4 regions of the Sulfuriferula nivalis genome follow, and region 2 is predicted to be linked to each of the others. Evidence: predicted binding sites of a transcription regulator. Region 2 holds the regulator's gene; each other region holds the start of a gene.
What was found. The regulator sigma-54, encoded in region 2, starts transcription at its own class of promoters, with help from an activator protein. The targets are predictions, from matches to a motif close to TGGCACNNTTCCTGCT.
Positions count from the first base shown of each region.

Region 1: the regulator sigma-54 is predicted to act here: its motif matches at 5,399-5,414, upstream of glnA (glutamate--ammonia ligase).
Region 3: the regulator sigma-54 is predicted to act here: its motif matches at 6,276-6,291, upstream of SFSGTM_RS13440 (circularly permuted type 2 ATP-grasp protein).
Region 4: the regulator sigma-54 is predicted to act here: its motif matches at 2,611-2,626, upstream of SFSGTM_RS01585 (CmpA/NrtA family ABC transporter substrate-binding protein).

Region 1 covers NZ_AP021881.1:130,681-138,585, forward strand. Annotated here, with positions in the region: gene SFSGTM_RS00675 (phosphoribosylaminoimidazolesuccinocarboxamide synthase) at 1-748, shown strand, start outside; gene ntrC (nitrogen regulation protein NR(I)) at 779-2,176, opposite strand; gene glnL (nitrogen regulation protein NR(II)) at 2,187-3,236, opposite strand; gene SFSGTM_RS00690 (DUF4124 domain-containing protein) at 3,365-3,847, opposite strand; gene glnA (glutamate--ammonia ligase) at 3,932-5,341, opposite strand; gene SFSGTM_RS00700 (rhodanese-like domain-containing protein) at 5,654-6,106, shown strand; gene aroE (shikimate dehydrogenase) at 6,171-6,986, shown strand; gene mtgA (monofunctional biosynthetic peptidoglycan transglycosylase) at 6,983-7,675, shown strand; tRNA gene SFSGTM_RS00715 (tRNA-Phe) at 7,725-7,800, shown strand.
Region 2 covers NZ_AP021881.1:3,081,483-3,089,387, reverse strand. Annotated here, with positions in the region: gene lptA (lipopolysaccharide transport periplasmic protein LptA) at 1-186, shown strand, start outside; gene lptB (LPS export ABC transporter ATP-binding protein) at 183-905, shown strand; gene SFSGTM_RS15210 (RNA polymerase factor sigma-54) at 908-2,332, shown strand; gene hpf (ribosome hibernation-promoting factor, HPF/YfiA family) at 2,355-2,690, shown strand; gene ptsN (PTS IIA-like nitrogen regulatory protein PtsN) at 2,703-3,158, shown strand; gene hprK (HPr(Ser) kinase/phosphatase) at 3,155-4,099, shown strand; gene rapZ (RNase adapter RapZ) at 4,120-4,953, shown strand; gene SFSGTM_RS15185 (NusG domain II-containing protein) at 4,954-5,334, shown strand; gene SFSGTM_RS15180 (Gx transporter family protein) at 5,315-5,842, shown strand; gene SFSGTM_RS15175 (flavin prenyltransferase UbiX) at 5,823-6,440, shown strand; gene SFSGTM_RS15170 (LON peptidase substrate-binding domain-containing protein) at 6,437-7,078, shown strand; gene SFSGTM_RS15165 (copper chaperone PCu(A)C) at 7,082-7,513, opposite strand; gene SFSGTM_RS15160 (ATP-binding protein) at 7,624-7,905, shown strand, end outside.
Region 3 covers NZ_AP021881.1:2,723,571-2,731,475, forward strand. Annotated here, with positions in the region: gene SFSGTM_RS13395 (type IV pilus twitching motility protein PilT) at 1-323, shown strand, start outside; gene SFSGTM_RS13400 (PilT/PilU family type 4a pilus ATPase) at 327-1,454, shown strand; gene SFSGTM_RS13405 (THUMP domain-containing class I SAM-dependent RNA methyltransferase) at 1,502-2,653, opposite strand; gene SFSGTM_RS13410 (CopD family protein) at 2,650-3,066, opposite strand; gene SFSGTM_RS13415 (peroxiredoxin family protein) at 3,079-3,615, shown strand; gene SFSGTM_RS13420 (DinB family protein) at 3,605-4,144, opposite strand; gene SFSGTM_RS13425 (peroxiredoxin family protein) at 4,141-4,644, opposite strand; gene SFSGTM_RS13430 (DUF4197 domain-containing protein) at 4,670-5,374, shown strand; gene SFSGTM_RS13435 (type 1 glutamine amidotransferase domain-containing protein) at 5,374-6,120, shown strand; gene SFSGTM_RS13440 (circularly permuted type 2 ATP-grasp protein) at 6,328-7,767, shown strand; gene SFSGTM_RS13445 (alpha-E domain-containing protein) at 7,769-7,905, shown strand, end outside.
Region 4 covers NZ_AP021881.1:304,030-311,934, reverse strand. Annotated here, with positions in the region: gene SFSGTM_RS01595 (ABC transporter ATP-binding protein) at 1-282, opposite strand, end outside; gene ntrB (nitrate ABC transporter permease) at 293-1,180, opposite strand; gene SFSGTM_RS01585 (CmpA/NrtA family ABC transporter substrate-binding protein) at 1,235-2,533, opposite strand; gene SFSGTM_RS01580 (EAL domain-containing protein) at 2,766-5,819, opposite strand; gene SFSGTM_RS01575 (ANTAR domain-containing response regulator) at 6,030-6,605, opposite strand; gene SFSGTM_RS01570 (sirohydrochlorin chelatase) at 6,608-6,976, opposite strand; gene nirD (nitrite reductase small subunit NirD) at 7,083-7,412, opposite strand; gene nirB (nitrite reductase large subunit NirB) at 7,431-7,905, opposite strand, start outside.

The DNA.
Region 1 (7,905 bases), 410 kb from region 2:
GATTTTGCCTACCCCGATTGCAGGCAAGGGGCTGATGCTGACCGAGATTTCTCATTTCTGGTTTAAGCAACTGGCTCAAGTGATGCCGAATCATTTAACAGGTGATGCACCTGAATCAGTGGTGCAGCCAAATGAAGTGGATCAGGTAGCGGGGCGGGCGATGGTGGTGAAGCGCTTGCAACCATTACCGATAGAATCCATCGTTCGCGGCTATCTGGTCGGTTCTGGCTGGAAAGAGTATCAGGCCAGCGGTAGCGTCTGTGGTATTCTTTTGCCCGCGGGGTTGGCATTGGCGGCGCAGTTGCCGCAGCCATTGTTTACACCGTCGACCAAGGCCGCGGTTGGCGATCATGATGAAAATATTGATTACGCACAAACGGTAAAATTGTTAGGTGCTGAGATGGCAGCGCAGGTGCGTGATGCGAGTATTGCGCTTTATACACAAGCCGCGGCTTATGCTTTAACCAAGGGTATTATTATCGCTGATACCAAATTCGAATTTGGTGTGGATGCAGCAGGCAAGTTGCATTTAATAGATGAAGTGCTTACTCCCGACTCATCAAGGTTCTGGCCAGCAGAGGGCTATCAAACAGGGTGCAATCCGCCTAGCTACGATAAGCAGTTTGTGCGCGATTGGCTGGAATCATCAGGCTGGAACAAGCAACCACCTGCGCCTGAATTACCCGCGGATGTGGCTGCTAAGACAGCAGACAAATACCGCGAGGCTGTGGCGCGATTGGTAGGATAAGTCGGGTTACTCGTAACCTATCCACAAGAATCAGGCGTCGCCCATGCCTAATTCTTGAATTTTTCGCGTTAATGTATTTCGCCCTAAACCCAACAGATTCGCTGCTTCTATGCGCCGTCCGCCCGTATGTTTGAGGGCGATGGTGATTAGCGTTTTTTCAAATTCCTGGGTTAAGTGTTCAATGATCCCCGTTTCACCCTGATTCAGCGCGGCCTCTGCGCTATGAGCCAGGGCTGCACGCCAGTCACCACCACTGATTTCTGCTGGTCCCGCGTTGAGAATTTCTGGTGGAAGATCGGAGACGTCCACGGTGTTGCCAGGCGCCATGACGGTGAGCCAGTGGCAGACGTTTTCGAGCTGTCTGACGTTGCCACTCCAGCTGTATTGACTTAGGTGTTTAATCGCGGCATCAGATAATTTTTTGGCATCGACAGCTTGTTCTTGAGCGCTCTTCTGCAAGAAGTGACGGGCAAGCAAAGGAATGTCTTCACTGCGTTCGCGTAACGCGGGCAAACGCAGGCGGATTACGTTGAGGCGGTGATATAAATCTTCACGGAACAAGCCTTCTTTGACGCGCGTTTCCAAATCCTGGTGGGTTGCAGCGATGACGCGAACATTGACCTTGATGGGCTGATGTCCACCTACGCGGTAGAACTGCCCATCGGAGAGCACACGCAATAAGCGAGTTTGTAGTTCAGCGGGCATATCGCCGATTTCATCCAGGAATAATGTGCCACCATCGGCTTGTTCGAAGCGCCCTCGGCGTTGCACCGCAGCGCCTGTAAATGCGCCACGTTCATGGCCGAAGAGTTCAGATTCCAGCAAATCCTTAGGAATCGCGGCGGTGTTGAGTGCAATGAATGGTTGGCGCGCGCGCGGGCTGTGCTTGTGTAGTGCGGAAGCAACCAGTTCTTTACCTGTACCAGATTCGCCTGTAATCAGTACCGTGGTGTGTGATTGTGATAAGCGCCCAATGGCGCGAAACACCTCTTGCATGGCAGGTGCCTGACCGAGTATTTCTGGTACTTCATCTATTTGCACAGCGGCGGCATCGTCAACCCTCAGGCTTTCATCTATGGCGCGGCGTATAAGGTCAATGGCGTGGTCGACATCAAATGGTTTAGGTAAATATTCAAAAGCCCCACCCTGAAATGCGGCAACTGCGGACTCCAAGTCGGAGTAGGCAGTCATGATAATCACTGGCAACTTGGGGAATTCTGACTTAAGTCGTTGTAATAAGTCCAGCCCCGAGCCGCCAGGCATATGGATGTCACTGACCACTACTTGCGGTAAGCTGATGGCTAAAGCAGCTTCAACTTCAGCAACAGAGGTAAAGCTAACAAAAGCGATGCCTGCGCGTTGTAATGCCTTTTCAAACACCCAACGGATGGAACGGTCGTCATCTATAATCCATACTGGTTTTGTCATGATAATTTCACTAAGTTGTAGTGGGCGTTATGCCCAATGGTAGGAGTAAGGTAAAGCAGGTTTTGCCGGGTTCGCTAGTAACTTCTATGGTGCCGTGATGTTGATGGACAAAGGTTTGTGCCAAGGTAAGTCCAAGACCACTGCCACCTTCACGGGCGGAGACCAACGGGAAAAAAATACGGTCGCGGATGGATTCAGGGATGCCAGGCCCATTGTCTATAATTTGTATCAGCGCTGCCAGTGGATAGCGCTTCATGGCTAATGTGACTTGGCGAGCAATGCGAGTACGCAGGCGAATTTCCCCTTGTCCGTGCATGGCCTGCACTGCATTGCGCACGATATTGAGAACCACTTGTATGAGTTGCTCACGGTCGCCGATAATGTCGGGGATGCTGGTGTCATAGTCACGTTGTATGCGCAGGCCTTTGGGTGTTTCTGCCAAAGTAACGCTGCGTACACGTTCCAGCACTTCATGGATATTCAGCGCTTTGATTTGTGGTAATCGGTGTGGTGTGAGTAGCCTGTCCATCAAGCTTTGCAGGCGGTCAGACTCCTGAATGATGACTTGGGTGTATTCACGTGTTTCGCTGGAAAGTTCATATTCCAATAGCTGAGCCGCACCGCGTATGCCGCCAAGTGGGTTTTTGATTTCATGCGCCAGATTGCGTACGAGTTCACGGTTGGCTTGTTGTTGCAGCAGCATGTGTTCGTCACGTGATATTTTCAGCTGCTGATCCATCGCGTGAAATTCCAGCATGAATGCTGCTGCGGGTGATTCAACTGGCGTAAATGTTCCGCTGAGTTGCAAAGTGCGGTCATCAATCTGCAGGTGTAACTCATGTTCGGTAAAGCTGGCATTGTTATCGATGGCGTAGTCGAGTGCAGCGTGTATCTGGGTTGGTTGATGAAACACCTGATCCAGTGGTAATCCATGTGTCTGTACTGCACTCAAGGCGAGCAGGTTTTCGGCTGCAGGATTGATGTAGCGAACGCAACGGTGCTCATCTAACGCGATGACCGCTGTCGCTAACCATTCTAAACCTACAAAATAAGGATTCATCACGCGGATACCATTTATATGGCGCACCAAACAAGGGCGTACGCCAGCTTAACAAGCTAATAATTGTGGTTATGCACCATTTTGAATTAAATTAAGCAATTTGTAAGCCAGCTAAATTTAAATTTGGACTATTTAACAGTACTGAGTTCTTTGCGTAGTGCATGGATGTTGTCTTGATGTAACTTGATAGCGTGGTCAAGCTTGTCGATACGGGTTAAATAGCCGGGGCTGCTGGCTTTCTCCCCCGCTCGTAGCGTTTCACCGTCTTTCTTGGCATTAACGGCATCTTCCAAAGCTTGCTCTTCAGTGTTTAACTCTTCAGTTAATACTCTTCGGCGCACACTATCGCGCTGGTTTTGAGTATTGCTGTCTATGCGTGGAAAGTCACTGGGTGTGCTGGTATTTCTACTGGACGTGCTGTGAGTCGATTTGTTGGTAAGCACTGGTGTGGATGATGGCATAGGGCCAAGATCCAGTCTTTTTGAGCCTTTAACCGCTTTGTCGGTGTAGGTTACTTCACCATTGGGAGCCACAATCTTATAAATCTCGGCATGGGCGGAGAGGCTCGTTAGCAATAATGGGAGCAGTAGTTTTAAGTGAGTTTTATGCATGAGCCAAGTTTAGAATAACCGCTGTGAACATACAAGCGTGATAAAAAAAGGGGCGGAAATCCGCCCCTTTTTTTGCTGCTGAAATTACAGTGAATAGTACATTTCAAATTCAACTGGGTGAGTCGTCATACGGAATTTCGTGACTTCTTCCATTTTGAGTTCGATGTATGCATCAATCATCTCGTTAGAGAATACGCCGCCACGAGTTAAGAAATCGCGGTCTTTGTCTAAAGCTTCCAACGCCATGTCTAAAGAATGGCAAACTTTAGGGATTTTTGCTTCTTCTTCAGGTGGCAAGTCATACAAGTTCTTGTCTGCAGCATCACCAGGATGTATCTTGTTTTGAATACCATCCAGACCAGCCATCATCAATGCAGTGAATGCCAAGTATGGGTTAGCTGATGGATCAGGGAAGCGAACTTCGATACGGCGACCTTTTTCACTCGCTACGTGTGGAATACGAATAGATGCAGAACGGTTTTTAGCTGAGTAAGCTAGCATCACCGGTGCTTCGTAGCCTGGAACCAAACGCTTGTATGAGTTGGTGCCTGGGTTGGTGATTGCGTTTAATGCTTTAGCATGCTTGATGATACCGCCGATGTAGAACAAAGCAGTTTCTGACAAGCCAGCGTAGCCGTTACCAGCAAACAGGTTTTTGCCATCTTTCCAGATGGATTGGTGTACGTGCATACCAGAGCCGTTATCGCCAACGATAGGTTTAGGCATGAACGTTGCTGTTTTGCCATAAGCATGTGCAACATTGTGAACTACGTATTTTAACACTTGAGTTTGGTCTGCGCGTTTAACCAGGGTGTTAAATACAGTGCCGATTTCGCATTGGCCGGCAGTTGCAACTTCATGGTGATGTACTTCTACTGGCACGCCCATGTCTTCTAAGGCTAAACACATTGCTGAACGGATGTCATGCAAGCTATCAACTGGAGGTACTGGGAAATAACCGCCTTTAACGCCTGGACGGTGTCCCATGTTACCACCTTCGTAATTCTCACCAGAACTCCAGGCAGCTTCTTCAGAGTTGATTTTAACAAATGTGCCTGACATGTCAGTTTTCCATGTCACAGAATCAAAAATGAAGAATTCTGGTTCTGGGCCGAAATAAGCAGTGTCACCTATGCCGGTAGATTTCAAGTAAGCTTCAGCACGTTTGGCGATAGAGCGTGGATCACGGTCATAACCCTTCATGTCAGAAGGTTCAATAACGTCGCAAGTGATGATCATGGTGGATTCATCCATGAATGGATCCATGCGTGCGGTGTCTGCATCAGGCATCAAAATCATGTCAGAAGCTTGGATGCCTTTCCAGCCAGCAATAGATGAACCGTCGAAAGCGTGGCCGTCAGTAAATTTGTCTTCTGTAAATTGCTTTACAGGTACAGTTACGTGCTGCTCTTTACCGCGTGTATCGGTAAAACGAAAATCAACGAATTTAACATCGTTGTCTTTAACCATTTGCATTACATCAGCAACCACCATCATCGTGTTTTCCTCGCTTAAAAATAATCTAAAAATTGTAACTTACCCAATCAGTCAAGCATGTTTTATGCTAATACATTGTTAATTAAAAAATCAAACTAGCTTAAACATATCCGTGATTATGCTGGTTTAGCTTGGTGTATGTAAAGGATGTTGATAAACAATTTTATGACGGAGTGAAATGCTGCGCACCAATATGGTGCTATGCAAAATAATGCAAACCAAAATGGTGCGAAATTTCGATTTGTGGTGTTCTGTATCTGTGGCTATACTGAACTTTGAGCTTCGTGCTTATCATAAAGGAGAATTATCATGCCGACCTTAAGTGCCATATTACAAACCGCCAGAGAACGTGCTGCTGCGGCTAATTTACCTTATTCTGGTTTGTTGACTCCGGGCGAGGCGCATTATTTGAGTCAGCATGCGCCGAGTGCACATATTGTCGATGTGCGTAGCCATGCTGAGCTTGATCTGGTTGGCGTTGTCGAATCCGCAGTAAATATTGAATGGCAAACTTTTCCTGGTTGGCGAGCTAATCCAGATTTTATCTCGCAATTAAAAGCGTCTGTTGATCCTGAGTCTCTGGTAATGTTCATGTGCCGCTCCGGTGGGCGTTCCAACAGTGCTGCGATTGCTGCTCAGGCTGTAGGATATAGTGAGGTATATAATATACTCGAAGGCTTTGAAGGCGATAAAAATGAAGAAGGGCGGCGTGGGTATAAAAGCGGCTGGAAAGTTGCTGGTTTGCCGTGGAAGCATAAATAGACTGTTGCTATATCGTGGATGACGTTAGAATCGTGACTTCTGATTCTATCTGATGAGCTAGTTCGTGGAAAAATATTATGCCGTTATTGGCAATCCTATTGCCCATTCCAAGTCACCTTTAATCCATGCTGCGTTTGCCGAGCAGCTGGGGTTGTCTATACGTTATGAACGACTGCTTGCACCGCTGGAGAATTTTGCCGGCACCGTTCGTCAATTTCAAACCGATGGCGGGCGTGGCGCAAATGTTACAGTGCCGTTTAAAGAGGTCGCCTGTCAGTTAGCGGATACCATCACTGCGCGTGCACGTTTAGCCGGTGCAGTGAATACATTGGTGTTTTCGGATTTGGGTATACATGCTGATAATACTGATGGGGCGGGACTCATTGCCGATATACAGGTCAATTTGGCTTATGCGTTAAAGGGGCGACGTGTGCTTATAATGGGTGCAGGGGGTGCGTCTCGTGGTGTTATCGCCCCTATTTTAGCGATGCAACCAGCCTTTCTGGTGATTGCTAACCGTACGTTAGCGAAGGCGCAGACATTGCGTGCGCAGTTCTCCCCCTACGGTATCGTCGAGGCGGCTGATTATGCTGCACTGAATGGTATGCAATTCGATTGCGTTATTAATGCCACTTCGGCGAGTCTGGCTGGGGAATCCATTGCTATGCCTGACGGTGTGTTTGCCCAAGGCAGTCTGGCGTACGACATGATGTATGCCTCTGCGCCAACCGCCTTTATGCAATATGCACAGCAACAAGGCTCAGAACGGGTAGCAGATGGCTTGGGTATGTTGGTTGAACAGGCAGCGGTATCATTTCATCTTTGGCATGGTGTACATCCCACTACGCAACCCGTCATTTCTTTACTGCGTAACTTATGATACTCAAATGGATTAAACGCAGTATTCTTGCGCTGCTAGCAATTATCTTACTATACCAACTCTGGTTATTTGCACATGTCTGGTGGTGGGTCGATCATAATCCTGATAATAGTGCGTTTATGGATGAGCGCCTTAACATCATGCAGCAGCAAAATCCAGATGCCGAATTACGGTTTAAATGGGTGCCATATAGTCAAATTTCCATCAATTTAAAGCGAGCGCTGGTTGCAGCTGAAGATAGTAAATTCTTGAATCATGATGGTTTTGATTGGGAAGGTATACAAAATGCAGCAGAGAAAAATATTAAGAAAGGCAAGATAGTTGCAGGAGGTTCAACTATTAGTCAGCAATTAGCTAAAAATTTATTTTTGTCGAGTCAGCGTACACCCTGGCGTAAACTCGAAGAGGCGATGATTACGGTCATGTTGGAACAAATGATGAGTAAGCGTCGTATTCTGGAAATCTATATGAATGTGATTGAGTGGGGTAATGGTGTATTCGGTGCGCAGGCTGCTTCATATTATTACTATCGTACCAAGCCAGCCAATTTAAGCTCGGCGCAGGCTGCCAAGCTTGCTGCAATGGTGCCGAACCCACGTTATTACGATACCCATCGTAGCGCTAGAGGTCTGTTACATAGAACGGCAATAATTCAGGCGCGCATGAGCCAAGTTGCGGTGCCTAGGTAAAAATGGCTTGACGTGGCTGGTTAATTAGCGTCTAATAGCGGGCTGTTGTGGCTGGATAGCTCAGTTGGTAGAGCAGCGGATTGAAAATCCGCGTGTCGCAGGTTCGATTCCCGCTCCAGCCACCATCAGAAAATCCATTGCAATCAAATGGTTGCAATGAATCTTCAGAAGGTTCAATCTGGACCCGGCTTGTTTTAAGGCGTTGTTCTGACACTTTTCTGTCAGTTTTG
Region 2 (7,905 bases):
ACTTATAACACCACCAGTGAAGTGTTCGAAGCTAGGAACGACCCAACAGCAGCTAAAGATCCAAATGCCCCAGCCAGTCGAGTGCGTGCAGTTATCCGACCCAAAGTTAAGACTGAAACGCCAGCCGTCGCGCAACCACCATTGCCATTAAGGTCTACACCAGCGCCAACATTGGTGAAGCCATGAGCGAACTCAGCATCAACCATCTTAAAAAAAGCTACAAGTCACGGGTAGTGGTGAAGGACGTGTCACTCACTGTGCGTAGTGGAGAGGTGGTGGGTTTGTTGGGCCCGAATGGCGCGGGTAAGACGACGTGCTTTTACATGATAGTGGGCCTGGTTAAAATTGATGGCGGCTCGATCACATTGGATGGCGCGGATGTGGGAGTGATGCCTATTCATCGCAGGGCTGGTTTGGGTTTGAGTTATTTGCCTCAAGAGGCGTCGATTTTCCGCAAGATGACTGTGGAACAAAATATCCGTGCAATTCTGGAATTGAAACATTACAGTGATGAAGAGATCTCGCAACATTTAGAAAGTTTACTGGCTGATTTGCATGTTGAGCATCTGCGTGATGCCTCTGCGATGAGCTTGTCTGGCGGTGAACGCAGGCGCGTGGAAATTGCGCGTGCGCTGGCAATGAATCCACGTTTTGTACTATTGGATGAGCCTTTTGCGGGGATAGATCCAATTGCGGTGATAGATATCCAGAAGTTGATACGGTTTTTGACGGAGCGTGGCATAGGTATACTGATTACTGATCACAATGTGCGTGAAACCTTGGGTATTTGTGATCGTGCGTATATTATTAATGACGGTACAGTGTTGGCTGCTGGTAATCCTGATGAAATCATCCATAATGAAAGTGTGCGCCGGGTCTATCTGGGCGAGCATTTCAGGCTTTAATTATGAAACAAGGTTTACAACTTAAATTCTCACAGAATCTGACGCTGACGCCGCAGCTGCAGCAGTCTATACGCTTGTTACAGCTGTCGACTCTGGAGCTTAATCAAGAGCTGGAGCTGATGGTGCAGGAGAATCCACTGCTGGAGCGAGTGGACAGTATTGATGATGGTACGCCTCATACGGCGGAGTTTGAGACCACATCAGCAACGCAAGAAAGCGCAAGTGAACAACCTGTTGAAGCGGCGCCACGCGAACTCAATGATTTAGACTGGGATGAAACGCCAAACTATGGTTCGGGTGATGATCTGGATGAGGATTTTGAACCACAGGCTACTGCGCAAGATGAGCCGCCGTTGCGTGACCATTTGTTATGGCAGCTAAATCTGACTCAGTTATCCGAACGCGATAAGCGTTTGGTGGCGTTGTTGATAGACGATTTGAATGAAGCTGGTTATTTAACCCAGACACTGGATGAAATACTGGCGATGCTGCCAGAAGAGCTGGACGTAGATTTAGAAGATTTGCAAATTGCACTCAAACAATTGCAGAACCTCGAGCCTACCGGTGTGGGTGCGCGCGATTTAGCTGAGTGTCTGCTCTTGCAATTACGTGCTTTGCCAGTCGATACGCCGCATTTAGATTTGGCGCAAAAAATCGCAACGCATGAATTGGCCGCGTTGGGCGCGCATGATTATGCAGGTCTAAAGCGCAAGCTGCACTGCGATGATGTGGCATTGGGCGCGGCGCAAAGTCTGATCCAGCAATTGAATCCCCGTCCTGGTGAAGCATTTGGCACGTCGGATACGCGTTATATTATCCCTGATGTGATAGTGAAAAAAGTTAAGGGGCGCTGGGTAGCCAGTTTGAATTCCGAAGCGATGCCCAAGCTGCGTGTTAATCAAATGTATGCTGATATTTTGTCGCGGAACCGGGATGCAAATCATCAGCATCTGTCTGGGCAGCTGCAAGAGGCTAAGTGGCTGATTAAGAACATTATGCAGCGTTTTGATACCATATTGCGGGTAACGCAGTGTATTGTTGACAGGCAAAAGCATTTTTTTGAACATGGTGAAGTTGCCATGCGCCCCTTGGTATTGCGTGAAATTGCTGATATTGTTGAATTGCACGAATCGACTGTGTCGCGAGTCACTACGCAGAAATTCATGATGACACCTCGAGGTATCTTTGAATTAAAATACTTTTTCGGTAGCCATGTGAGCACAGATGCAGGTGGTGCTTGCTCAGCGACGGCAATTCGTGCGTTAATTAAGCAACTGATTAGCGCGGAAAATACTAAGAAGCCTTTATCCGACGGGAAGATAGCGGAGATGCTCGTTCAACAAGGCATTAATGTCGCACGACGGACTATCGCCAAGTATCGGGAATCTTTGCAAATCCCTCCCGCCAACCAGCGCAAAGCGCTATAACCAGCAAGTGAAAGGGAATATCATGAACCTCAAAATTACCGGTCATCATCTGGAAATTACCCCAGCAATTCGTGAATATGTAACTACCAAAATGGAGCGTATCAAACGCCACTTTGATCACGTAATTGATATCAGCGTTATTATGACCGTAGAGAAGCTGAAACACAGTGTTGAGGCGAATGTGCATATGAGCGGGAAAGATATTTTTGTCCAGGCAGAAGACGCAGATATGTACGCAGCGATTGATGCTTTGGCAGATAAACTGGATCGCCAAGTTGTTAAACATAAAGAAAAACACAGTTCTACACATCAAACCAATGGTGGTATTAAACATCAAGTCTTGGTTGAAGAAGAGTAATTCACTCATTCCATGAATCAGTTAGCATCCTTACTTTCCGTTACCCGCATCCTGCTGGATGTGGAGGCGGAGAGTAAAAAACAGTTATTTGAGCAGGTCGGACAGTTGTTACATGCAGAATCATGTATTTCTGAAAAGACTGTGCTGGATAGTTTGTTAGCAAGAGAAAAACTCGGTTCTACCGGTCTGGGGCTAGGCGTTGCCATGCCTCATGGTCGTATCAAAGGACTTAAATCTGCTTCAGGCGTATTCGTCAGATTACGCAATCCCATAGAATTCGATGCCCCTGATCACCTGCCAGTGCGTTTGTTATTCATTTTGTTCGTGCCAGCACAGGCGACTGATTTACATTTGGAAATATTAAGCGAACTGGCACAGTTTTTTAGCAGTAAAACAGTGCGCGATGCGTTGTGTCTCAGTGAAAGTGCTGAAGATGCACTGGCTATTATTAGAAACTGGACACCATGATTAATACCATCCCTGTTAGCAAAATGTTTGCGGATCTTGTCGTGCCCTTGGATTTAACCTGGGTAGCAGGGGAGGAGGGTGGTGATAAGCAGCTTATCGGTGATACCGTACAAAAACCTTCTTTGGCCTTGGTGGGCCATTTGAATTTTGTACATCCGAACCGTGTTCAGGTATTGGGCTGCGCCGAGATGGATTATCTGCGACAGCTGGGAGATGCCGAGTTAGCACAGGCAATCGACAACTTATTCGCCACTGAGCTGGCTGTAGTCATTATTGCGAATGGCGAGAGTGTGCCAGCGCCCTTGTTAGTTGCCGCCCGACGTACTCATACACCTTTGTTCACTTCACCACAGGCCAGCCCTGAGCTTATGGCGGTGTTGTCGCATTATTTGACTCATGCCTTGGCTGACTCGATTAATGTGCATGGTGTTATGCTGGAAGTTGATGGTATCGGTGTAATGTTGACTGGCAATTCTGCTGCAGGGAAAAGTGAATTGGCCTTGGAACTCATTACACGTGGTCACCGGCTGGTTGCCGATGATGTGGTGGATTTGTATAAGGTAGCGCCAGCGATATTGGAAGCGCAATGTCCGCCCATGCTGCAGGACTTTCTTGAAGTGCGTGGCCTGGGTGTGTTGAATATTCGTACCCTGTTTGGCGAACCCGCAGTGAAGTTCAAGAAAAATCTGAAGCTGATTGTGAATCTGCAAGATCAGACAGGAATGCCTCAGGAAAGAATTTCACGTCTGGATATGGAGGCGACAGCGGAAACGATATTAGGCGTAGAAATTAGTAAAGTATATATTCCAGTTGCAGCAGGACGTAACTTGGCAGTATTGGTTGAAGTGGCCACTCGTAATTATATTTTGCGCGCGCGCGGGATAAACAGTGCGGAAGACTTCATAGCACGGCAACAGCGTTTTTTGCAGGCGAACCAATGAGCCCGTCGTATGCTGGCGAAATGCAGCTGGTGCTGATTAGTGGCTTGTCTGGCTCAGGGAAAAGTATTGCACTGAACGTGCTGGAGGATGCCGGGTATTATTGCATAGATAATTTACCCGCCAAGCTGGTCAATGAAACGATAGATTATCTGACACAGAATAAGTACCGCCAGTTGGCGATTAGTGTTGATGCGCGTAGTGGGGATTCATACCAGCACCTGCCATCGTTGATTGAGGATTTACGCAAACGTTTGCATGTGCGCCTTTTGTTTTTGGAGGCCAAGACCGAAACTCTGGTGCGGCGGTTCTCTGAAACGCGTCGCCGTCATCCGTTAAGTAATGATGACATTACTTTGCCGGATGCGATTGCTCTGGAACGCGACAGGCTGGATGATGTTGCTCAGTTAGCGCATCGTATTGACACCAGTGATTTGTCTGCAAATACACTGCGCTGCTGGATACGCGACATGATGGCGCTGGAAAGCGCAAAGTTGACCTTGTTGTTTACATCATTTGGTTTTAAACACGGCATTCCACTCGATGCAGATTTGGTGTTTGATGTGCGTTGTTTGCCTAATCCACATTATGATCCTGTTTTACGTCCTCAAACTGGACGGGATGCTGCGGTGATAAAGTTTCTAGCGGCATCGCCAGATGTTGCTGAGATGCTGGCTGACATTCAGCAATATGTCCATAAATGGTTGCCATGTTTTGTACGAGATAATCGTGCCTATTTGACTGTGGCGATTGGTTGTACTGGCGGACAGCACCGTTCGGTGTATTTAACTGAGCAGCTTGCGGCATACTTTAAGGCAGAAGTGCAGACTTTGGTGCGGCATAGAGAGTTAAGCTAATTGTTACGTAATCACATAGCCTTGATTCGGTCTGGGGATTGGCTGGTACTGGTATTCAGCCTGGCTTTGGTAGTCGTATTGTTTATCCATTTCTGGTTGTCGCCAGCGGGGCAGAAATTACTGATTAAACGTGGCGGTGAGGTGTTTCTGAGCGCGTCGTTGGCACGCCCTTTTACAGTAGCAGTGCCTGGGCCGTTGGGTATTACTCAGGTTGTCGTTGACCATCAGCGTGCGCGTGTCATCAGCGATCCGGGGCCAAGACAATTATGCGTGAAGCAGGGCTGGATCAGTCATGAAGGTGAAGCGGCGATTTGCCTGCCTAATCAGGTGAGTTTAGAAATCGTAGGAGCAGCAAGGCGATATGACAGTCTTAACTATTAAACCCACTGCAGAAGATCATCGTATTGCTTACATGGCTGCGCTGGCCATAGTGCTCATGCTGATGGAAGCGGCGCTGCCTTCCCCTATTCCTGGGGTAAAGCCCGGTTTGGCGAATATTGTTACCTTGCTGGTGTTGCAGCAATATGGTTTGCGTGCCGCCGTCTGGGTAACAGGCTTGCGGGTGGTCGCTGGTAGCATCTTGTTAGGCAGTTTCCTGACGCCGGGATTTATCTTAAGTGTGAGCGGTGCAATGGCGAGTCTGGCTATACTGGCGATCGCGCGGTATTTACCGAGTCGTTATTTCGGTATGGTCAGCCTCAGTGTATTGGCAGCATTTGCCCATATTGCCGCGCAATTGGCTGCGGTATCGGTATGGCTGATGCCTGGTGTAAATGTTTTTTATTTAAGCCCGATGTTTGCCTTGGCTGCGTGGGTATTTGGTTTAAGCAATGGCTTAATTGCAGCCTATTTGGTAGAAAGTGAGTCTCATGCACCCAGCTCCACGTAGTGTAACCTTGGCTTGGACTGGCGCATCCGGCATGCCTTACGGCGTGCGTTTGTTACAGTGTTTGTTAGGGGCAGGCGTCAAGGTACATTTGCTGGTGTCCAGCACGGCGCAAATTGTCATTAAACAAGAACTGGATTTGGCTTTGCCGAGTCGCGTGCAAGAGCTGGCGGCGTTTTTAACTCAGCACTTCAGCGCCGACGAAGGGCAGCTGCAGGTGTATGGGCGGGAAGAGTGGTTTGCACCAGTGGCATCCGGGTCTAATCCTGCGGATGCTATGGTGGTGTGCCCTTGCACTATGGGTAGTCTTGCTGCGATAGCGCAAGGATTGGCAGATAATTTAATTGAGCGTGCAGCGGATGTGATGCTTAAGGAGCAGCGCAAACTTATTCTGGTTCCGCGGGAAACGCCATATTCTGCGTTGCATCTGGAGAATATGCTCAAGCTTGCCCGTATGGGTGTGGTGATTTTGCCGCCTAATCCTGGGTTTTATCATCATCCGCAAAGCGTAGCGGACCTGGTGGATTTTGTCGTAGCGCGGATATTGGATCAGTTGCATGTGCCTCATGAGCTGATGGCGCGCTGGGGAGAGAGTGTATGAGTTGGTTGAAAGAAAAGTTACCTTTGGTGTTTGACCGGTTACATCACACCCCGCATTTGACTATCCCGATTTTCCCATTAAATACCGTGCTCTATCCGGACGGCTTATTGCCACTCAAGTTATTTGAGACCCGTTATCTCGATATGGCGAGAGTGTGTATGAAAGATAATGCGCCATTCGGCATTTGTCTGATTCAGTCTGGTGAAGAAGTGGGTACGCCCGCACAGCCTCATGCAGTCGGCACTTTGGCGCATATCGCCGATTGGGACATGCCGCAATTAGGCATACTCAATATCACCGCTCAAGGTGGGCAACGCTTTTTAATTGAAAGCAGTGAAGTTGCGAAAGATGGTTTGATCATGGCCGAAGTGCGTTTGCTGCCAGCTGAACCCACGCAGTTGGTCGAGGATGAATTCCATATTTGCAGCACTGTATTTGACACTATTTATCAGGAACTCGGCGCTGCTCGTTTTTCCAATCCACCACACCCAGAACAGGCCGCCTGGTTAGGTTACCGCCTGGCAGAAAGCTTGCCTATTAAATCTCGTGCCAAGCAGGATTTGCTGGAAATGAATGACAGTGCCATGCGCTTGCGGATATTACAAGAATTCCTCAAGCGGCAGGGCGTGCAGGGTTAGTTATTACTTGCCACCGAGATCGCGTACGCTCACATCAATTTTGATGCTTTCATGATGTTTGTCGGCAGTGAGGACATCCAGTGTCATCGGTATGGTTTCCCCTTGTTTCATCGGTTGCTTCAAATCAAACAGCATGACGTGTAGTCCGCCGGGTGAGAGTTGTATGGTTTTGCCTTTGGGCAGGTCTATCGATTTCATTTGTCGCATTTCCATTACACCGTTATCCATACTCATGGAATGCAGTTCCAGTTTGCCTGCAGCGGTGCTAGTTGCGCCAACTAATTTCGCATTGTCAGTGCTGGTAATATCCATGAATGCACCGGCAACTTCTTGACCAGGGGCAGTGGCGCGCATCCACGCATTCTCGACTTTAATGTCAGCAGCCATGGCTGCCTGTGAGAAAATGATGCTGAAAAGTATGCTCAGTTTTTTCATGCTGCGACCCTTTATGATAAAAGCTAGATTGTTACGCAATTATATGAATAATGCCTGCGGCAAAATGTCGCAGCTATCAATTTATTCGCATGGGCGAGTAAAATAAGCCTATGTTAATTCCATCTTCTTCATTTAGCACTGTTCCTGTTGCAGGCATGTTGCGCAATTTGTTCGTGCTGCGACTGTTCGCGGTTGGTGGGCAGTTATTGGCACTGGCCGTTGCCGAATTTGGCCTGCATATTGCACTGCCACTACCTGCCATGTTGAGCGTGGTGGTGGGACTGGCAATGCTGAATGCAGTAACCTGGCTGCGGTTAAGGCAGGCTAGCCCAGTAACAGCATTGGAATTTTTTGTGCAATTGGTGGCAGATATGGCGACATTGACATTGCTG
Region 3 (7,905 bases), 360 kb from region 2:
TAGACGTATTTCCAGCGGCAGAAAAAGAGATGGTACGTTCCATGCTATCGGAATCTATCCGCGCCGTTATTTCCCAGACCCTGCTCAAAACCAAAGATGGCACAGGTCGAGTTGCCGCTCATGAAATTATGATAGGTACACCTGCCATACGTAACTTGATACGTGAAAACAAAGTGGCACAAATGTACTCGTCTATCCAGACCGGTCAGAATGTTGGTATGCAAACGCTGGATCAATGCCTGCAAGATTTGGTCAAGCGCAATATTATTTCCATCGGCGAAGCACGCTCACGTGCCGCTAATAAAGATATGTTCTTAGGATAATCCATGGAAGCACTCAAAACTGTACACGACCTGCTCAGACTCATGTTGAGCAAACGCGCATCTGATTTGTTCATCACGGCTGGTTTTCCCCCTGCCATCAAGGTCGATGGCAAAATCGCGCCTGTATCCAATCAGACACTCACTCCTTCACATACCCGTGAGCTGGCGCGCAGTATCATGAATGACAGGCAGTGGCATGATTTTGAACATACGCACGAAGCCAATTTTGCTATATCACCTGAGGGGATAGGTCGCTTCCGTGTGAACGCATTTGTCCAGCAAGGTCGTATAGGTTTAGTCCTGCGTACCATCACCACACTCATTCCCAAACTTGAACAACTTAATCTGCCCCCCGTACTCAAGGACGTGGCTATGGTAAAACGCGGTTTGGTTATTTTTGTCGGTGGTACAGGCTCTGGTAAATCAACATCATTGGCAGCCATGGTTGGGCACCGTAACGAAAATGCCCAGGATCACATCATCACCATCGAAGATCCTGTTGAATATGTACACGAACACAAAAAATCCATTATCACTCAGCGTGAAGTCGGCATAGATACCGACAACTGGTTCTCAGCCCTCAAAAACACCCTGCGCCAGGCACCTGACGTCATCCTTATCGGTGAGGTACGTGACCGCGAGACCATGGAATACGCCATCGCCTTTGCCGAAACAGGTCACCTGTGCTTCACCACGCTACACGCGAACTCGGCCAACCAGGCACTGGATCGTATTATCAACTTCTTCCCTGATGAGCGCCGTCAGCAATTGCTCATGGATTTATCACTGAATCTGAAAGCTTTTGTCTCCCAGCGCCTGATCGCCCGTAAAGGCACAACCGGACGAATTGCCGCTGTTGAAGTATTGCTAAACTCGCCGCTCATTTCCGAACTGATATTCAAAGGTGAAGTCCATGAAATCAAGGCGATTATGGCAAAGTCACGGGAAATGGGTATGCAGACTTTCGATCAATCACTATTTGATTTGTATGAAGCTGGACTGATTACTTATGAAGATGCGCTACGCAATGCCGACTCACTCAACGACCTCAGACTGAAAATAAAACTGGAAGGCCATGAAGCCAAAGGGCGTGATGTGATGGATGGAATACAGAGTCTGAATATTGTCTAAATAGCCCTGCGATAAAAAATCCCGCTAAACTTCTTAGCGGGATTTTTTTATTTACGTGCAGAACCTGCCACTATCTTGTATTCAAACAATCGACACTCTAGCGCGCCATTGAACAACGGCGTACGTTTGGTTGCATTCAGCCGTATCAGCTTCGGCAAATTCATATCAGCCGACAGAATATATGCATTCCAGCCCGTGCATTTCTGCTTTAACCAGTTGCCTAACTGCGGATAAAATTCCGCCAACTCAGACTGTTCTCCAATGCGTATCCCATAAGGCGGATTGGTCACAATCACGCCATGGTCAGCAGGTGCAGGAACTTCAATCACATTACCCTGCTTGAGCTGAATTACACCTGCCAAACCTGCCGCTTCCAGGTTTACCTGCGCATCACGCAAGGAGTCGCCAAACATATCGCGCCCAAAAATAGGTTGTAAAGTTGCAGGTAATTGGGCGTCTATCGCTGCCTGCTTAATTGGCAGCCAGACTTTAGGATCAAATCTTGTCAGCTTTTCAAAACCAAAATCCCTGTGGCTACCAGGCGCAATATTCAATGCTACCTGCGCCGCTTCCATCAATATGGTCGCACTTCCGCACATAGGATCGAAAAACGGCGTACCAGGCTGCCAGCCAGACAATTTCACCATGCCGGCTGCCAGATTCTCATTTAACGGTGCAGCACCTGCCTGTTTACGCAGACCACGTTTAAACAGTGACTGTCCCGAAGTATCCAGATACAAGGTACACTCTGTTGCGGTCAAAAATACATGAATACGCACATCGGGTTCACGTATATCGACATTCGGACGCTCTCCTGTAGCTTCGCGAAAGCGGTCACAAATCGCATCCTTGATACGCAACGTTGTAAATTCGAGACTTTTCAGTGGTGCTTTTTGCGCCGTCATTTTCACGACTATAGTTTTATCCACGCTAAACATAGTCGGCCAGTCAAACGATAGTGCACCATGATAAATATCTTCCTCATCACGATACTCGCCACCACCTACCCGCAGCAAAACCCGACTAGCCAGACGTGAATGCAGGTTGGCGCGATAGCACAGCTCATACTCACCCGAAAACGCCACACCACCATAAGTTGGGGCAATAGCTTGCGCACCCAATTCCCGCAGTTCTTCACCTAATAAGGCTTCCAGTCCACGTGGACAGGTTGCGAAAAATTGTTCTAGCTTTTTGCTCATGCAAACTCCGGTTTCAATACCACTAAAAATACCACCACAAATAAAATCAACACAGGCAATTCATTAAACCAGCGATAAAACACATGGCTGCGTTTATTCTCATCACGCGCAAACACTTGAACCAGATGCCCACAATATAAATGGTAGGCGATTAACACACCGACCAATGCCAATTTAATATCCAGCCAAGCGCCTGAATAACCATAGCGCAGCCACAACCAGGTACCAAATATCAGTGCCAACACCCCCAGCGGAGTCATGAATTTATATAGCTTACGCTCCATCAACTTAAATTGCGCAATCGTTGCCGCATCGTTTACCATGGCATGATTAACGAACAAACGCGGCAAATAGAACAAGCCCGCAAACCAGCTCGCTACAAAAATGATATGTAATGCTTTAATCCACAACAATTTAACACTCCTATGCTGAAAAACTTAACCACGCACCCCTGGGTAAAAAAATTAACACCCAGCCCATTCACGGCCGTGTTACTCATGCTCATCGTTTATTTCTGGTTCAGACCACCCGCCTGGGTCAGCGAAGAGCATCGTCCTGTTGATAATTTCAGCGTCACGACGACTGATAACCGGGTTATTGCATTATCTGATTTACGTGGCAAAGTCGTCATCGTCAGTTTCTGGGCAACCTGGTGTCCCTATTGCCGTCATGAGATGCCAGAGATACAATCATTTTACCGCGACTGGCATAACAAAGGCGTGGAAATATTAGCCCTCTCGATTGAAGACGATCCTGCACTGGTCGCCCAGTTTATGCGTCAGGAAGCTTACAGTTTCACCGCTGCAATTGCTGATGCAACAACACAGCAGGCATTTGGCAAAATTGACAAGGTGCCGATGTCATTCATTATTGATAAAAAAGGCGTTATACGTCATAAAATTGATGGCCAGGTTTATTACGGCCGGCTTGAAGATTTAGTGCAGCCCTTGCTCAAGGAATAGCAGCCAGCTGACGCCTGTAAGCGATTATTTCACGCTTGTAATATAAATAATCCATTTCCAGTGCACGATAACCCAAACGCGTCAGCACCGCTGATATTTGCCCACGGTGATGCACCTGATGATCCATCATATGTGAAAGCACATCACGTACCCACATAATTTCATGCTCACCCTTACTGGTCAGATAAGCCAGCTCGCTTTCAAAAAACGTATCGTCACACTCCTCCAACCAGAGTTGCAATTCACGTAAATTAGCTTGTGTCGTTTCTATCAACTGATCCCAGTCAGGATAAGTAATCTGACTAAAGTCGACGTGCCCTGACTGACCACGCAGCCGTGCAAACCACAGCTTGTTGACCAGCAACAAATGATCAACGGTATGATGAATACTATGAAAAAACAGGCCTTGTTCCTGCAGACGCACAACAGGATCCAGACAACCTAGCGCAGCGAACATCCTGTCATTCGCCCATAACTGGTAATCCACTTGTACAACAAAATAGCTACGCCAGGCATATTGTTCATTCATGTTTTCACCCCATCCAAACGCTGCCGCAATTTTGCAAAATCCAAGTCGCCGATAGTTTGTTCTGCGATATGACCATCAGCATCAATCAGAAAGGAGGTTGGCGTTAACTTTACCTCACCAAATGCGTGTGCAATATCGCCTTGCGTATCCATCACCACAGGAAATGGCAAATGCTGCTCAGCAGCAAATTGCCGGACATTCTCGGCAGGATCATAATTCATCGCCACGGCCACAACTTCCAGACCTTTACTATGATAACGCTGATATACATCGACCAGTTGCGGCATTTCCTTGACGCAACCGGGGCAACTTGTCGCCCAAAAATTCACCACCACCGTTTTACCACGGTATTGCGCCAAGTCTAATGTCTGACCAGATAAAGTGGTCATCGTTAACGCAGGCGCACTGGCTTTTTGCGTCAAGCCCATATAAACCAATACCGCCAACACCCCACCCAGCACAGCATAAATAATGAACTTATGATATTGTTTACTACCCATTTAGCAACCTTTCAGGAATACAAGCATGTCTAAAATTATCGGATTTCTCCTGACTACTTTCTTCAGCACCTCACTGCTAGCTGCAAATTTAGACAGCATCACCGATACACAAGCGAATAGTGGCTTAAAACAAGCATTAGAACAAGGTGCAGTCAAAGCCGTTAGTCAACTCGGGCGTACAGATGGTTTCATGAACAACCCACAAATTAAGATACCACTCCCGCCCGCCATGCAACAAGTCGAAACCATCATGCGCACTTTAGGGCAGGGACGTGCCTTTGACGAACTTGATCTCACTATCAACCGTGCTGCCGAAGCCTCAGTGCCTGCTGCGAAAAACCTGCTCGTCAGTGCAGTCAAAAAAATGACACTCACCGATGCCAAAAACATCCTCATGGGTGGTGATACTGCAGGCACAGAATACTTCCGCAAAAATTCGCAGACTCAGTTACAGCAGACTTTTCTTCCCATTGTGACTCGCTACACACAAAAACTGGGCTTGGCACAACAATACAACCAACTCGCAGGACAAGCGGCACAATTTGGTCTGGTTAAACAGGAAGATGCCAGCATAGAACGCTATGTCACGCAAAAAACGCTGGATGGTTTATACCTCACTATAGGTAATGAAGAAAAGGCGTTGCGTGCCAACCCTGTTCAATATACTGCAGGCATGGCCAGCAAATATGGCAGCAGCATCCTCAAGACGGTATTTGGGGCGCTGCAATAATGGCACACGTCTTATTCATCCTCACCGCCGCCGAACAATTACCCTTGCTTGACGGCAGCAACATGCCCACAGGATTCTGGGCGCAAGAATTTGTGCCCGCACATCATTTGTTTCTCGAACATGGCCATCAAGTCAGCATCGCCACCCCCAAGGGCAAACCGGCTGCGCTCGATGAAAACTGCTTCGCACCCGAATTTCACCAGCATGATTCAGGTCGCATTGCCAACCTGCGCGAGCAGCTCGACGAAATTGATGGCTGGCGTACCCCATTGTCATTGGAACGCCTGGCTCTGACTGGTATTAAGTACGATGCAGTATTTTTCCCAGGCGGTCACGGCCCTATGGTAGATTTAATCGACTCAGCAGCAACGGGCACACTCGTCAAGCGCACTCTGGCCAACAATGGACTCATAGGCGCTATCTGCCATGGCCCAGCGGGTTTAGTACCCGCACAGCACGAAGACAATTGGTTATTAGCAGGTTACCAACTCACCTGCTTTAGTCCAGAAGAAGAACAACTTGCTGGACTCGCCACGCAACTCCCTGACTTACTCGCTAACCGTATTACTCATTTAGGTGGATTATTAAGCTTTGCACAACCCGGACAAGAGCATGTTGTAATTGACCGTCAACTCTACACCGGACAAAATCCTGCATCAGTCGATAAACTAGCCTATCACATGGCGCGCAAACTCAAAAAAATGGGTACGCTGGATAAAGATGCCTGTGTTACACCGTGTGATTAATCCAAATATTACAAATCTGAACGATAAATTAATACGCATGTCTTAATTTGGTGCGATGATGTACAGATACGCACCAAATAGTCGCAAAATTGCAGTATCAATTAACAATGCGAAATTAAATCTATATTAAACATATAGATAAATAACTCCATAATTGGCACGCTCTTTGCGATTATCCAATCACAGACAAAAGCAAAGAGTACGATCATGGATGAAATTACGCCTGCAGCACCAGTAACATTAATATATGATGAAATGTACACCAGTGAAGGCGCCGCACGACATCATTATCAAAATATTGCCCGTCAGTTATTCAGCTTGCCACTTGATGCTCTGGCGCAAAAGCAACGTGAAGCTGAAATGTTATTCCGACGTCTGGGCATCACCTTTGCTGTCTATGGCGAAGCTGCTGGTGCAGAACGTCTCATTCCTTTCGATATTGTACCCAGAGTCTTTGGCTCCAAAGAATGGGCACGTCTAGAGCAGGGTTTAAAACAACGCGTTACTGCTTTAAATGCCTTTCTTCACGATATTTATCACGAACAGAATATTATCAAAGCAGGGGTTATTCCTGCTCATCAAATACTGGATAACAAACTTTATTGCAAAGAAATGCAAGGCGTAGATTTACCTAATCAAATATACGCTCACATCGCCGGTATCGATTTAGTACGAGTCACCGAAAACGATTTCTATGTATTGGAAGATAATCTACGCACACCTTCTGGCGTGTCATATATGCTAGAAAATCGCCGTACCATGATGCGTTTATTTCCTGATTTGTTTGCAGGTCATTCGGTCGCACCGGTCGAGCATTATCCACAAATGTTGTATGACACGTTGCGCGAATCTGCATCGCCCTACATCAGCGACCCTGTAATTGTAGTCATGACCCCAGGTGCATATAACAGCGCCTATTTCGAACACGCGTTTCTAGCCAGCCAGATGGGCGTGGAACTGGTCGAAGGCAAGGATTTGTTCGTACACGACGATAAAGTGTATATGCACACCACCGAAGGTCCGCAGCAAGTGCATGTTATTTACCGCCGAGTTGACGATGATTTTCTGGATCCCACGGTATTTAATCCCAACTCTGCACTAGGTGTACCTGGCCTGATGAAAGCCTATCGCGCAGGTAATGTCACCCTCGCCAATGCTGTAGGCACTGGCGTTGCTGATGACAAGTCAACTTATCTGTACGTACCAGCAATGATAGAGTTTTACTTGGGTGAAAAACCCATCCTTTCCAATGTGCCAACATGGCGGTTGGAACTGAAAGACGATTTAAGTTATGTCCTGGCACATTTGCCTGAATTAGTGGTGAAAGAAGTTCAAGGCTCTGGTGGCTATGGCATGTTGGTAGGTCCAACCAGTACACCAAAAGAAATTGCCGACTATCGTGATCGGATTTTGGCAGATCCTTCCAACTTTATCGCACAGCCAACGCTGGCCTTATCCACTTGCCCTACATTAGTAGAGGCGGGCATTGCGCCACGCCATGTTGATTTGCGCCCATTTGTACTATCAGGTAAAGAAATACGACTGGCACCTGGCGGCCTGACTCGTGTTGCATTGGCTGAAGGCTCATTAATCGTCAACTCGTCACAGGGTGGCGGTACTAAAGATACTTGGGTATTGGAGGATTAACATGTTATCACGCACAGCAGATCACTTATTCTGGATGGCGCGCTACATTGAGCGCGCTGAAAATACCGCCCGGGTATTAGACATCACCCATAAAACATCACTACTTCCCGACGACAGCGAAGGCGCAGAAACGCACCT
Region 4 (7,905 bases), 580 kb from region 2:
GCAGGTCAGCCATGGCAGCAAGCTATGATTTTGAAACACCACCGCACGCTCAGGTCCCGGACCTTTAATTTCACGACCTGCACACAAAGCAGCACCTTCTGTTGCATCCTGCAAGCCTGCAATAATATTAAGTAACGTCGATTTACCGCAACCCGAGTGACCGATCAAAGTAACGAACTGGCCCTGATCTATGCTCAGATTAATGTTGCTCAGCGCATGATAAACCCCTTTTTTGGTGCTAAATTTCACATCAACATGATCTAAATGTACGAACTTTTCCATGATTATTCCCTTATTCGTAACTGAAACGTTTGGCGATCCAGATCAGACCCTGCTCTAGCAATAGTCCGATGATGCCCACCACAAAAATCGCGATGATAATGTGCTCGACATTCAGGTTATTCCACTCATCCCAAACCCAGAAACCGATACCCACACCACCGGTCAACATTTCAGCCGCAACGATTACCAGCCAGGCTATACCTATTGCCAGACGCACACCAGTCAAAACATGCGGCAATACGGCAGGGAACAGAATACGGGTAAACACTTTCCACTCCGACAGGTTCAGCACGCGAGCGACGTTGAGGTAATCCTGCGGCACCTGGCGCACACCCACCGCGGTATTCAATATCATCGGCCAGATACTGGAAATATAAATCACCCAGATCGAAGCTGGCTCGGCTTTATGCAGCACCAGCAGGCCAATAGGCAGCCAGGCCAGCGGCGAAACCGGACGCAACAGGCTGATAATCGGTGCGGTCATCGCTGCCAGAAACTTGAAACGACCTATCATGAATCCCAGCGGAATACCCACCAGCGCAGCCAGACCGAAGCCTATGCCGACGCGATAAAGCGAATACAGAATATTCCAGCCTATACCCTGATCGTTAGGACCTTTGTTATAAAATGGATCAGCGAATAACAATTTTGCTGATTCCCAGGTTTTTAATGGTCCAGGCAGATTTTCTGTTTCTTGTGCAACCAATGCCCACAGCGCAATAAATGCCAAAATACCTAACACAGGCGGGATGACCCAACGCAACGCGTCAGCCAGCTTTTCTTTTAACTCAAATTTAGGTTTATTCATGGTCGTCTTAACGGGTACTGGCTGAGCTGGGGGCGCAACCACTTTGACATCAGGCTGCGCCTGCACAGTTTCATAAACAGCACTCATCATATTCTCCTAGGTGTAACTGATGACGTAGCAAGCTAACTTGCTACGTCCATGGTTTTACGCGTGGATCTTGAATGAAGCTGCGTATTTTTTCGGATCCTTACCATCCCACACTGTGCCGTCTATCAGCTTGGAGGTGCGCATCGGGCTCTTGGGCACGGCAATCTTGAGTTGCGTTGCCGCTTCGGTGTAGAGCTTGATCTGATTGACCTTGGTCGCTTCAGCCAGATAGTTAGGATCTTCCTTGAGCAAGCCCCAGCGCTTATGCTGAGTCAGGAACCACATGCCGTCGGACAGGTAAGGGAAGTTAACCTTGCCGTCATTAAAGAATTTCATGTAGTTAGGATCTTGCCATTTCTTGCCGTTACCGTTGTCATACTGACCCAGCATACGGTCTTCTATGGAATCAAAATCGGTATTCACGTAAGACTTATCCGAAATAATCTTGGCCACTTCTGAACGATGTGACATGTCATCTATGTAACGTGATGCATCCAGCACGGCCATAATCAATGCACGTGCAGTGTTAGGATGTTTCGCTACCCATTCTGCCGTTGTGCCGAGGATTTTTTCTGGATGGTCTTGCCAGATTTCCTGGGTTGTTACCGCTGTAAAGCCAACCTTGTCACGAATCGCCCGTGCATTCCACGGCTCACCTACACAATAGCCATCCATGTTATCCACACGCATGTTCGCAATCATTTGCGGTGGCGGTACGGTGATGACTTTAGCTTCGGTAAATGGATTCACGCCATAAGAAGCTAACCAATAGTACAGCCACATTGCATGGGTACCTGTTGGAAAGGTTTGCGCGAAGGTATATTCACGTGGCTCGGCTTTAATCAGTTTAGCCAGGCTAGGACCATCAATCGCACCTTTTGCTTTGAGTTGGTTAGATAAGGTAATCGCCTGACCATTATTATTAAGAGTCATCAGGTTAGCCATATCTTTCTTCGGCCCACCGATACCCATTTGCACGCCATAAATCAGACCATACAACACATGGGATGCATCCAGCTCGCCATTGATCAGCTTGTCGCGCACTGCCGCCCAAGAAGCTTCCTTGCTCGGTATAATTTTGATGCCATACTTTTTATCAAAGCCCATCACGCTGGCGATAACTACAGACGCGCAATCGGTCAATGGAATAAAGCCTACTTTAACCTCGCTCAGCTCTGGCGCATCTGAGCCAGCAGCCCAGGCACCCTGACGGACTTCAGGGGAAACAAGATTCATCAAGGCAGCAGCTCCTAACATGCCTGTGGATTTTTTCAGAAAATCACGGCGTGAATTGGTATCGGTAGTAATAGTAGAAATTGTGGTATCGACAGAATTGTCGGGATTGTGGTCGCTCATCTGAGTTACTCCATTTATTAAAAAATAGGTTTGTCAGAGATCGCTCACCATTGAACAAGGCTCTTGCATAGATACATAGCAAACGCCGTGCCAACTCAATAAATTAACTACAACAGCATGATAATAAAAGAATTATTATCGATAAAACCAAGGATAAAGATAAAGAGATGGCGTTATCAAAGCAAACATATGGTGCGCTCACCAACACACCACGCACCAGAACAGCGCGCCATCAATGGCTGTTATGTGGATGAATACTTATGTCATGCACTTCCAGGCGTACAGCTTGCTGCAATCTCGCCATCATGCCCAAAATACCATCCTTGGTCGCCAACAGCACACCACATAAGCGTTGTGCGGTTTCTTTATCGCCATCCTCACACGCTTGCACAATTGCCACCCCTATTTCATGCACTTTATTGTGCAAAGGCTCAATGTCGATAAACTCGCTAAGACTCCCATAGTGCGCTTTACCATAACCATAATACCAATGACCAAACCGGCATTGATGCGCATCCGTGATCTCCGACTTGTTCAAGGCTATATGCGGATGTCTGACTGATAACACCAGACGTTTAACCCACTTCAAATGGTCATACTGGGCAACCAGCAAGGGGAAATCGTCCAGTTCCCATTGCGTATCAGCCCACATCGCCCACACTGGATCTGCCACATAGCTTGCAGCCCATGCCAGCACATTAGCTGCAGGCATAGGCTTGGCAATACCATAACCTTGAGCAAGATCGCATCCCAAACGCATTAACAATACGCCATGTTCAGCCGTTTCCACCCCTTCCGCAATAATTTTACGGTTGAATACCCGGCCCATACCGATAACTGCCTCGACCAGAGCCAGATCGTCTTTATCATCTAATATGTCACGTACAAATGACTGATCGATTTTAATCGTTTCGGCTGGCAGTCGTTTCAAATAACCCAATGAAGAATAGCCTGTACCGAAGTCATCCAGCGAGAAGCTCACACCCAGTGCCTGACAATCTCGTATCAGCTGGTTAACCAGATTAATATCGCCTAGCGCAACTGACTCCAGAATTTCTATCTCCAGCAAATGCGGCGGCACGTCAGAATGGCGCTGCAAACTGTCCTGCAAATCCTGTAAAAAATGCCGACACTGAAAATGCAACGCTGCAATATTAACGCTGACTGTCCAGCACCTGCCAGCACTACACCATGCTGAGATTTGACTCAGCGCTTGCTCAATTACCCATTTACCTATATCAATAATCAGATCGGTTTTTTCGACTTGCGGTAAAAAATCCAATGGCGGTATCAACCCTTGCACTGGATGCTGCCAGCGCAATAATGCCTCCATACCCACGATAAGTCCCGAGCGCATATTCACCTTGGGCTGATAATACAAAACCAGCTCATCGTGCTGCAGTGCATTTTTAACGTTACGAAGTACCTGATGACTCGCAATAATTTGTGTATCCAGTGACACATCAAACATCAGATGCTGATTACGCCCACGCTGTTTAGCCTGATACATAGCCTGATCCGCATGCCGCAGCAAGGTATCCGCATCTACGTCATCCAATGGATATAACGCACTGCCTATACTGGCAGAAACCTTAATAATCTTGCCATCTATCATGTAAGGCATGGCTAGCGCCTGCAGTATGCGCGCCACAACAGCCTGCAACTCGTCCACATCCGTAATATCCGAGAGCAACAAGGCAAATTCATCCCCGCCCAGGCGCGCAGCAGTGTCATCGCCGCGTATCATTTCATTCAAGCGCGTCGCCACTTGCACCAACAGCAGATCGCCAACATCATGACCATATTCATCGTTGACTGGCTTGAACTCATCCAGATCTATCATGCACACAGCCAACAGCATTTGTTGGCGTTGCGCACGCGCAATAGCACGTTTGAAACTTTCCGCCAGCAGTACCCGATTCGGCAAATTGGTCAGCGCATCATGCGCTGCTTGCCAGCGCACTACGTTTTGCATCCGGTATTTTTCAGTCACATCCCGGAATACCAGCACACAGCCTATCAATGTATTATCTGCAAGAAATATAGGCGCAGCAGAATCTTCAATTATGTACTCTATGCCGTTTCGCGCCACGAGTAAGGTATGACCTACGGGGGCAGCCGCCTTGCCTTGTCTGAGCACCACCTCCACAGGATTGACTATTTGCTGATGGGTATCTTCATGCGTAATATTGAATACGGTAGAAATTGCACAACCTGTCGCCTCTTCGAGTGCCCAGCCCGTCAGGTTGACGGCAACCTGATTCATAAACGTAATCTGCCCCGCGGCATCCGTGGTAATAACTGCATCGCCGATGGATGCCAACGTCACTTCCGCGCGTTCCTTGGCCAGGTAAAGCGCCTGTTCGAGCTGGTGCTTATCGGTAATATCGCGCAATGCCACATGCAGCATCAACTCGCCATTAATGGTAATTGCCGTTAAAGCAACGTCAGCATCAAACGGCATGCCATCACTGCGCATCATCCGCCAATCAAAATGATGATAGCCATGACTTAACGCCAGCGAAACAATATCGGCCAGGCGTTCTTGCGAACAAACTCCATCAGCCTGATGCGTGGTAGATAACTGAGCCAGACTCATGTCAACCAGCTGCAACTTTTCAGCACAATGAAACAATCGTACCGCCGCCTGATTGCAATTCACTACCCGACCACGATGCAGAATTAATGCACTATCGGTTGACTTGTCAAACAGCGTCTCGAAGTACTGTTCCTGATTATGCAGCATAGCGGCCTGTTCCTGATAAGCCAGATATTGTGCCTGTATCAATTGCGGCATCAAGCGTTTTTCTATCAGTCGCGTAGCTTGCCGACTCAGCGCTTGCAATGCCTCGCGCTGCTGCTCAGTCAGTTGATGAGGTATGGTGTCGATTACACACAAAGTTCCCAATGCATAACCATCACTGGTCACTAATGGTGCACCCGCGTAAAAGCGGATATTCGGCGCACCCAGCACCAAAGGATTATCGGCAAAACGATCATCCTCTAATGCATTACTTACTTCCAGTATTTGTTCAGGCTGATTAATTGCATGACCGCAGAATGAAATAGCCCGTGGCGTTTCATGTGCAGCTAAACCCACGCTACTTTTAAACCACTGTCTGTCTTTATCTATAAGTGAAACCAGCGCGATGGGAGTACCACAGATAATGGACGCCAACTTCGTCAAATCATCAAATTCAGCCTCAGCGGGTGTGTCCAGTACATCATAGCCATGCAATGCAGCTAAACGCTGAGATTCGTTGTCAGGAATAATGGGTGTTTGCATCGCGTCTCTGTCTCTGTCACTTCATCGTTTTCGAAGTAAAATCTGTTAAATCTCACGTAGCGTTGCATAAAAAATGCTATTTTCAGCATAATATGGCTGAATCATACACGCTATCACCTACACGAGGAACCAGATAAACCCCACAATAAGATACAGAAAATCAAATACGTGCAAAGCTTTTAATCACGACTGTTTGAAAATATCTTCGCATCAGGCCATTGGTGGTATCGCCTGCATAATTGCCTCGGCGATTTCCACCAATCTGCGATTCTCAGCCATCGCAGTACGACGCATGGCGTGATAAGCGTCCGTTTCGCTCATATTCTGATCAACCATTAATCGCTGTTTGGCCGCAGCAATCAGATCACGTTCTTGCTGGGAACGATTAGCCTTATTGGCTGCATCCACCAGCACCTGATGTTCTTCAAACCTGATACGGGCAACCTCCAGGATAGGCTGCAAACGCGCAGATTCCAGGCCATCGACAATATAAGCTGACACACCTGCTTTCAGTGCGGCACGAATGGATTCACTTGCCTGATCTTCAGTAAACATCACCACAGGGCGCGGACAATCACGCGTAGCGACGCACAAATGCTCCAGCATATCGCGGTCAGGTGAGTCTGCACCGATGATAATGACATCAGGCGCACTTTTGGCGACTGCATCGGGTAGCGCAAATGCAGATTCAACCCGATCTGCAACCTGATACCCCTGGCTGCGAAAAGCTTTTACCAATTGCTGCCCACGCTCGGCATCATCATCTACTATCATCACTGTTAACATCGTCACCCCTTAACGCCCTGCATCACCCAGTCGGCAATGCGCTGCAACAACTCTTCACTCTCGCCCAACACAGGCAAAACCGCTAATTCTACATGTGGATACTGTATATTCAACTCCGCCATAATCGCAGGAAAATCATCACGCATATGCGCACCCACCCCCAAAAACATCGGTGCTATATCAATATGCGTAATACCTTGCGCTACCATGGCCGCAACCGCATCAGGCAACCGTGGTGACATCAGCTCCAAGTAAGCCAGCGCCACTTGATGCTGCGGCTGTTGCTCGCTCAACATCATCTGTAAACGCCGAAACGGCTGCGCCCAACGTGGGTCACGTGCGCCATGTGCAAATAAAATAAGCCCTGTCATAACGTTCCCGAAATTTGCCATACCCACTAATCGCCGCGCATCATATCATTTTCACACGGCTATCCGTACTGGCAGCATGTTGATTATGCATGTTATTCATATAAATTTAACAGGCAGGTATGGTGACCAAATTCAACCATACTGCACCAGCATCGTCTATCCTGGTTTGCAGACAAGGTGTATGACCTTCATCGGGTGCATCAACATTGCCAGTTTCCAAGCCTATTTTCCAGCCATGCAACGGACAAGTCACAGTCTTACCTGCCACGATACCTTGTGACAGGGGGCCGCCTTTATGTGGGCACTTATCATGCAAGGCAAATACTTCATCATCATTAGTACGAAATACGGCGATATCTCCCTGCGCAGTCTGCACCACGCGCGCACCCAAATTAGGGATATCAGTCACATTACAAATTTTTTTCCAGTCAGTCATCATCATTCTCTATTCTTATCAGGCTGTTAACATTTCAAACTCATGCTTGCCCACACCACCTTCGGTGCGTTCCAGCCATGGGTCTTTTTCATTCTGCACCGAGAACAACATGCGGTCATACAACGCCTTACGCCCCGCTTCGTCTTCCAACACGCGCTGCTTGATGTAATCCATGCCTACGCGCGCCAGATAATGCACGGTGCGCTCCAGATAAAAACCTTCTTCACGATATAGCTGCAAGAACGCAGCTGAATACTCCATCACTTCAACGTCGGTTTTCAGTTTCACAAAGAAATGCGCAACTTCAGTTTTAATCCCGCCATTACCACCGATATAGATTTCCCAGCCCGAATCGACGCCGATTATGCCTACGTCCTTAATCGCCGCTTCCGCACAGTTACGCGGACAACCTGATACGGCGAATTTAACCTTGTGCGGGGCCCACATTTTCCACAGCGCTTTTTCTATATCCACACCCAGTTTGGTTGAGTCT